One region of the Paenibacillus sp. Soil724D2 genome, then DNA from elsewhere that is predicted to be linked to it. Evidence: a T-box and tRNA genes for the amino acid it is inferred to sense, from the RefSeq annotation. Region 1 holds a T-box; the other holds one or more tRNA genes.
The links. The T-box of region 1 lies ahead of ileS (isoleucine--tRNA ligase). A T-box ahead of a tRNA ligase gene usually reads a tRNA of that ligase, here a tRNA-Ile.
Positions count from the first base shown of each region.

Region 2: it has a tRNA-Ile gene. The T-box ahead of ileS (isoleucine--tRNA ligase) is inferred to sense a tRNA for this amino acid. The anticodon was not compared.

Region 1 is NZ_LMRY01000027.1:37,647-41,930, reverse strand. It holds gene ileS (isoleucine--tRNA ligase) at 1-1,990, opposite strand, end outside; T-box leader at 2,071-2,329, opposite strand; gene ASG85_RS21835 (allantoinase) at 2,593-3,963, opposite strand; gene ASG85_RS21830 (ABC transporter substrate-binding protein) at 4,047-4,284, opposite strand, start outside.
Region 2 is NZ_LMRY01000001.1:392,333-396,616, forward strand. It holds gene ASG85_RS01950 (hypothetical protein) at 1-231, opposite strand, end outside; gene ASG85_RS01955 (DUF3231 family protein) at 257-775, opposite strand; gene xylB (xylulokinase) at 894-2,414, opposite strand; tRNA gene ASG85_RS01965 (tRNA-Ile) at 2,679-2,752, opposite strand; tRNA gene ASG85_RS01970 (tRNA-Met) at 2,765-2,841, opposite strand; gene ASG85_RS38700 (hypothetical protein) at 2,933-3,097, opposite strand; gene ASG85_RS01975 (hypothetical protein) at 3,263-4,284, opposite strand, start outside.

The sequences.
Region 1 (4,284 bases):
GGTCTTCGTGCTTATATTGGTCAATCGTTGCATATAACGCATAAAAAGCATGTGTGTTATTGATCGTATCAACCAATTTGGATTTCGCTTCGGCAACAATTTGCTTAGAGAACCGTTTGCTGTTCCAAGGTGCGCTGTCTGACAGCAGGGCCCATCGAAACGCATCCGTTCCAAATTCATCTATGATTTCCCATGGATCGATGCCGTTACCTTTGCTTTTCGACATTTTCTGTCCGTTCTCGTCGAGTACATGTCCGGTAGAAAGAACGGCCTTGTAAGGCGATTTGCCATTATACAACGTTGAAACAGCAAGCAGACTGAAGAACCAGCCCCTTGTTTGGTCAATCCCTTCGCAGATCATATCTGCTGGGTACTGCTCATTAAACAACGTCTCATCTCCGAATGGATGATGATACTGTGCAAAAGGCATAGAACCGCTATCGAACCAGACGTCGATCACCTCAGGGGTTCTTTCCATAGTGCCTCCACAAGTGCAGCGCAGTTTCACCTCATCGATGTAGGGCTTATGTAGCTCCAAGCTTTCGTCAATTGGCTCTACTGATTTCTCCCGCAAATCTTTGTGGCTTCCCGGTGCATATTCCGCTCCGCAATCCCCACATAACCAAACATTAAGCGGGGTACCCCAATAACGATTACGGCTGATGTTCCAATCGACAAGCTCTTCAAGGAACTTGCCGAAACGCCCTTCGCGGATGTGGGAAGGATACCAGTCGATTTTACTGTTGTTTTCGATCAATTGCTCTTTAATTGCGGTTGTTTTGATAAACCAGCTCTCCATCGCATAATAGAGCAGCGGGGATTTACAGCGCCAGCAGAAAGGGTAACTATGTTCATAGCGCTCTTTGGAAAATAACAAGCTGCGTTCAGACAAGTTTTTCACGATATCGACGTCGCAATCTTTGACGAAGCGTCCGGCGAAGTCAGTGATCTGTTCATTGTAACGACCTGCCAAGTTCACTACATTCACAAAATCTAGCTCGTGTCGACGGGCTGTTCGGTAATCATCTTCACCATGCGCCGGAGCAATATGGACGATACCCGTACCACTCGTATCCATGACATAGTCAGCATCTACGACGATATGTCCTTTGGTTGGACTAATATAGCCGAAAGGCGGCTCGTAGGCAGTGCCGACGAATTCCAAGCCTTTATGCACAGATAAGATTTCGTAGTCTTGTTTGAATACTTTTTCTACAAGATTTTTTGCAACGATGTACACTTCGCTATTTTGTTTCACTTTGACATAATCCATGTCTTTATTTACGGCTAACGCTATGTTCGCAGGTAGTGTCCACGGGGTCGTCGTCCAAGCCAGAAAGATTTCCGGTCCGTTTTTACTCCTGAATTTCACAGTGGCACTTAAATCTTTCACATCTTCATAGCCTTGCGCCACTTCGTGAGAACTGAGCGTTGTTTGGCAGTCCGGACAATAAGGGCTCACACGGTGCCCCTTGTATAACAGTCCTTTGTTATGGATTTCGGATAAAATATGCCAAACGCTCTCGATATAGTCGTTATCCAACGTAACATAAGGGTTATCCATATCCGTCCAGTAAGCGATTGCTTCGGTTAGTTCACGCCACTGCTTTTCATATTCAAATACGCTGCTTTTGCATTTCTCAACAAATTCGGCTACTCCGTATTTTTCAATTTCTTGTTTCCCCGAGATACCAAGCTGCTTCTGAACACCAAGCTCGACGGGCAAGCCATGCGTGTCCCAACCCGCTTTGCGGATGACTTGGTACCCTGACATAGTTTTATAGCGGCAGATGAAATCTTTCACAACACGACCAAGCACGTGTCCGATATGGGGTGATCCGTTTGCCGTCGGCGGTCCTTCGTAAAAGACGAAGTTCGCTTTACCTTTGCGGTTTTCGATCGACTTGCGGAATGTACCATTCAATCTCCATTGCTCTAAAACGCGCAGTTCGCGGGTTCTCGCTTTTTCTTTCACATCAATTTTTCTCATGTGTACCACACACTCCTCTATTAAAATGATGGGGGTAAATCCGGAAACGTTGTTAATGAAAAACAAAAAAATCCCGTCCCGCAAGGGACGAGATTACATCTCGCGATACCACCCTAGTTCCATAATGATCATAAACATATGATCATCATAGCTCTCGTACTACGTACTATCATACGCGGCCCTTGTAACGGCGGGATCCCGGGTCAGCTTACTAGAATACCTTCAGCTTTCCTTCTCAGAGTGGATTTTCGGCTAAGTCTCGAATGTTGGCTTTCAGCTCTAGGCCAACTCTCTGGAAATCAAGGCGATTAGCTTACTCGTACTCGTCAATGAATTTAAATTAATTAAGAACAATACGTTAATTCATTTTTACATCAACTTCATGGAATGTCAAGTTTACTAAAATATGATTTTTTCGGGATCGGCCGCAATACCCTCCAACAAATGAACTCGTATATACCTTGTTTCTATTCTGTACAATAGAAGCCACCCGAATTGGAATGGAAAGTTTCAATGCAATTGCGTTCTCGGATTAAGCCAATGATATAATACCTAAATGAATAAAGCAGGTCGCCGCGGCGCCTGCTTATTTGATGTACCTACTATATCTTCCTTTGACACCATTTCCCAGCCTTCACATCACCGATCCCCTTCGCTTCTTCATATACAAGATTCCCTCTGCTCCAGGTAGCCCGCACTTTGCACCCCAATTCTTTCCCTACATAAGGACTATGCTTATGTCGATATAATAAATGCTCCATTTGCAGCACATATGGGGTATTCAGTGAAATCATGACTAGATCGGCATCAGCGCCTAGACGGATCTCTCCTTTGTTAGGAAGAAGACCGAATCGCTCAGCCGGCGCGTAGGACAGCATATGACTTAACTGACTAAGCCCGATTCCCCGCTTCAAGTGTCCTTCATCAATCATAAGCTCTAGCGAGCTTTGGGCTCCCGATATGCCGCCCCAGGTTTCAAAGTAATTGCGGGATTCCTTCAATACGCTTGGACAAGGGGAATGATCCGATGAAATCATATCAATATAACCAAGTCGCAAAACTTCCCACAACCGCTCCTTCTCCGCTTCACTACGCAGCGGAGGCGCACATTTGGCCGTAGGCCCTATACGTTCTAAGTCATCTTCCGTTAGGATCAGATAGTGCGGGCAAGTCTCCAATGTCACGTTAACGCCGCGCCTTTTCGCCTCCATAATGATCATCACTGCGGCCTCGCTGCTGATATGAACGAAATGCAGCGGACACCCTGTCTGTTCTGCATAAAACAGTGCTCGATTCACCGCTTCGAGCTCAGCAAGAATCGGGCGTGTGGACGTATAGTCTTTGGCCGTGACTTTGCCTTCTGCTTGCTTCACCCGCCCTAAGCGCGAAACAAGCGACTCGCTTTCAGCATGAAGCGCCAGCACCCGGTTCATTCGCGCAATTCGCTTCATCCCTTCCCACAAGGTGAGGTCATCCACCTCGCGAAATGCATCCTCGTCCGGGTCACCCGGCGAAGACATGAAAGCTTTGAAGCCAATGACACCAGCTTCGCTCATGGGCTCCAAATCATCCAGATGCCCTGGCACCAGTCCACCCCATATGGCGTAATCAACCGATGATTGTTCGCGGGCGGCTTCCAGTTTCATCTCCATCGCGGAGACGGTAACGGTTGGCGGAACGCCGTTAAGCGGCATGTCGATGTATGTGGTACATCCTCCCGCTGCTAATGCGGCAGAACCCGTGGCGAATCCTTCCCATTCTCCCAATCCCGGTTCATTCAAATGGACATGGACATCTACCATACCAGCCATGATAACCATGCCAGAAGCATCAACAACTTGCTCTGCTTCCAGCGTTATCCGCTCATCCAATTGCGAAATCTTGCCATTCTTAATACCTATATCCAATAAACGGACTTCATCTCGCAAAACAACGGATCCGTTTCGAATGATCATATCTAATCGTTCGCTCACCCTGTTCACCTCAATTGTACTCACATTCATAATCATCAGGACCGAAACAAGTACTGCTGTCTCGGCCCTGAAAATGAACTCACTTATTTAAATTCAACTTTAACTAGTGTAGAATCTACGGCTTTCAACAAGCTCAAATCATGGTAAGTATCTGGTTTCGGAATGATTTTAATATTACCAACAGCTTTTAGATATTCACCTACTGCCGCTCCGTTGCTGCCATTCACGTAAGTATCATCTACTTCCATCGAATATACATTTCGGCTCATAATTTGCGTCAGTTCTTCAACGCTTAAGTGAAGCTCAGGAGCAAGAATCTTG
Region 2 (4,284 bases), on a different contig from region 1:
AACTTGTTGTAATTGTTGAATAGCCATTTGGTGGCCTTGCAGCGCGGATTGAATGATTTGGACGGCTTTTTGTTCCCGTTGTGCTAGCTCTTCAAGTCTCAATGCGTTTTGCTGCTCTTGTTGAAGCATATGTTGGTACATCTGTGAAGATTGTTGCGTTTGGTTTATGAGTTGTGCAATGATACCTTGCGTTTGTTGAAATTGGCTATTGATATTTTGGTCTTGATACATTGTAAATCCTCCTCATATTTGGATCTTAAGCTTCTACTAACTCAGGTCTTTTGATTTGTAGAGGCGGGGGGACAAGCCACCCCTTTTCTTTGCTTAGTCGAAGAGCCTTTAATCCGATAGCAGCCTTGGTGACATGGTACTTTGCAAAAAGAGCACCTACGTCTTCACGAATAGACTTGCCCATTACCTGACTGCAAGTGATCAGACCCGCCGCCAAATCTGCCGATACCATAGCTGCGATCTCGGGATCAGTGAATCTTGCCCCGATAGGTATCTCCTCTAATTTCGCTTTCGGGCGGTCAGGATGTACCGGATGAGGAACGATACCATTATTATTAAGAATTTCGTCGCACTCTTTGACTTCTAACTCGGCTTGGTTGATGACATCGCCGATGATTTCTTTTAAGTCTTTATCTCCAGCATGATAGCTTAAGGCTCTATAACCCGATATACATCCCTTCGCTGCCATGGAGAGCTGCCAAACATCATAAACCTCCCCGTAATGCAAGGGCTCGTCTTTGGGTTTCCCGCTTAAAATTCCCATTCAAACCTCTCCTTCCTTATCTCGCTTTTAGCAACCTTGTATAAGATTTCTAACCGGGGTGACTTTTATTCCCACAAAAACAAAAAAACCTGATTTCTCAGGCTTTCGTCGATTTGCGTTATTGCCTTGATTGACTAGGATTGGTTAAACCATTCATTCTTTTGAACAATTCCTTATTGCATTGATATAACTCTCTAAAGAAAGCGTACTGCTCTTCGTAGACGGATCTGTTCTTCAAAATAGGCGTAATCGGTCTCTCAGCTTGCTTCACCACGATCTCACACGCTTCCTCTATAGATCTGTATACTCCTACCCCTACTCCTGCCATCATAGCCGCGCCAATACAGGCCTGCTCTTCCATAGTGGATGGAAATAACTCACAGCTTAGCACATCTGCAAGTATCTGCAGCCATACGGCACTTTTAGCTCCACCACCGGCCATCACGATTCGGTCAACTCTCACACCCAATGCCACCAATACCTCCAACCCATCGCGCAGCCCAAAAGCTACTCCCTCCATGACTGCCCGAACCAAATGGGCTTCATTGTGCTTTAGCGTTAAACCGAACATAGCTCCTTTGGCGAAAGGGTCCATATGTGGGGTTCGCTCCCCAGTCAAGTAAGGTAAGAAAATAAGCCCTTCTGATCCTGCGGGAACCTGAGCGGCACTTTCATCGAGTGATCTGCTATCCTTATTGTGGAGGATATTTTCTGTTAGCCATCTATGAGATAAGCCAGCATTCAGCATCGCCGCCATCATATACCATTTGCCTGGGACTGCGTGGGTGAAGGTGTGAGTTCGCAGCAAGGGATCATAGATAGGTGTTTCTACAGGGACAAACCATTGTCCACCTGTGCCCAACGTACATGAAGCCTGTCGCGTGTGTAAAATCCCATTGCCAATAGCCTGCATGGGTTGGTCTGCGCCACCAAAGACAACAACAGTACCTGCTGGAATGGCACAATCAATTGCTGCCTCAGTTGTCAGCGTTCCTGCAACCTCCCAAGGCTCATGAACTGTTGGCAGCAGTTCCGGATCGATGCCGAGCTGTCCCAACAGTTCACTAGACCAACACTTATTGACTACATCATAAGCTAATGTGCCTGATGCATCTGTTGACTCGGTTCCTACTTCGCCTGTTAGCCTATACCTGATATAATCCTTTGGCAGCATGACTTTCCAAATCTTCTCATATGTATCCGATTCATTCTGCTTTAACCACAACAGCGATAAAAGCAGAAACCCGGTCGCAGCCCGGTTCTGTACTAGCTTGCCAATCTGCTCGAGAGAATACTTCGCCTCAAGCTGTTCCTTTTGTTTGATTGAACGCTGATCGCACCAAATAATCGCCGGCCGAAGCACCTGTCCGTCCATACCTATCGCAACAAGTCCATGCATTTGTCCAGATAAGCCAATAGCGTAACGGTCGCTGCTACGTATTCCTGCTTGCCTGACAGATTCAGATAAGGTTTGTTGTACTGCCTCCCACCATAGCTGAGGCTCTTGCTCCGCATAGCCGACCAAGGGCGAATGAATGTCATAACTTTGTTGAGATAAGCCTATCATCCGTCCCGCGGGGTCCATGGCAGCCGTCTTCACGCTGGAAGTCCCTAAATCTATTCCGAGAAGTGTTGTCATTATATATCCCCATCCATTTCTGCAAAAGTTCAGCCTGTTTTTACTGTCCAGTATGCTCATATCCCATCAGTGCCAGCATCGTGCATGAACAATTCTTCGACACTCAAGGTCGTTGTCCCTTTAGGAATATTTGATAAGCGTGCGACATTTCGGTCTAAAACGTAAAAAAAGCCTCTCCATATCATCGAAAAGTGATGAGATCGAGAGGCTTTTTTGATGTTATAAAATAATAAAAACCCTTATATACCAAGGGTTTCCGTGCTATGGGCCCAGAGGGACTCGAACCCCCGACCAATCGGTTATGAGCCGACCGCTCTAACCAACTGAGCTATAGGCCCACCATAAATTATTGGTTGCGGGGGCAGGATTTGAACCTGCGGCCTTCGGGTTATGAGCCCGACGAGCTACCGGGCTGCTCCACCCCGCGTCATTAGCTGCCGCTCAACAGCGACAAAAATAAATATACACTAAATGCGCGGTCTAAGTCAAGCGTTAATTTCTAGGGTATTTCGTGTAAATTACGTGTTATAACGAACGCCAAATCGCCCTTTTTTGGACTTAAATACTTCTACTTCTTGTGGACATTCATAGCCGTAAATCCACCAATCCTCTTCCATTCTTTTCGCCAAGCAGCCCGCTTGAAACTTGGAATCGTATAATTTAGCCCAATATATCCAGTTCATTGCATTCACTCCGTTATGTTCATATCGTTAATCCTATCTTATCCAAAATAAGGCCAGCTTATGAGCACTCCACCCTAAGCAATGAGTTACCGCTCAATATAAAGCAAAAAAACTACTTGAAAGTGATCTAGAGATCAGCTCCAAGTAGCTTTTTCGTTGAATTATCTATTGTTTGAAAGTAGTCAACAACCGTTTAACAGATTCACCATATTCGTTCGTGAAAGTCTCAAATACTTTGACCTGAATCGGAAAGTCCAGCTGGTTGGATCTTGCATTTAGGTTAATTGTGTTTGTTCCATTGTACAAACGTCCTTCGCCTGACAAGGCTTCAACTGATTTTCCAACCGGATTTCCAACATTATCGAATAATTCGAATGAGAGCTTACTATTAAACTTATCTACCGTTACTTCCTTATCTGGTTTAATGTCCAGATCCAGCTTCAGCTTATAATCATACGTCATATTACCTTGGAAAATAGCTGAAATTGTCCAATCTTTAATAGTAATACCATACGGATACACGTTCAAAGTTTTGCTCGTTGGATCATTCTTCTGAACAGGTACTTTCGCCGTCGCAAGCAGTGATTTATAAGTCGTTTCTCCACTCACTTGTTGGCTGTAAAGGTTCATTTTGAGGCCTTCACCTTTTTCAGATGCTGGAAGTGCATACGAATAACTAACGACATACGAGGCATTAGGAACAACACTTAGTGCAGTAGCTTCCTGTCTTCTGCCTCCGTATGCATAACCATCTTTACTAACAAGCTCCGTTTGGATCGCCGGAATTGGGATCGGACGGTCACTGTTGTTCGTCAGTTTAAACTTCGCCACTGCCGTATTAAAGCCATCGTCTTCATTACTTGTTACATGTAATTCAACCAGCGAAACATCGACATTGGAAGGAACGAATTTATTCGTAGAATCCAGTTTAACTGGTGTACCTAAGGTATATTCAGGGGCTGGAATGACTCCCTGCGTCACAGCTCCTGTAGGGAGAAGAATATTAACACGTCCTACCCGATAGGTGTCTTCGTGGAACTTTCCATCACCCGTTGCAGTGGCAAAACTCTCTGGTGTCACTACATTCAAGCTAGTAAATTCCGTATCTAGATCTGTTGGAATAACAATATGGATATATTTCTTCTCACCTGGATCTAGTACGACGGAAGCTTCGGCGCGACTGCCGG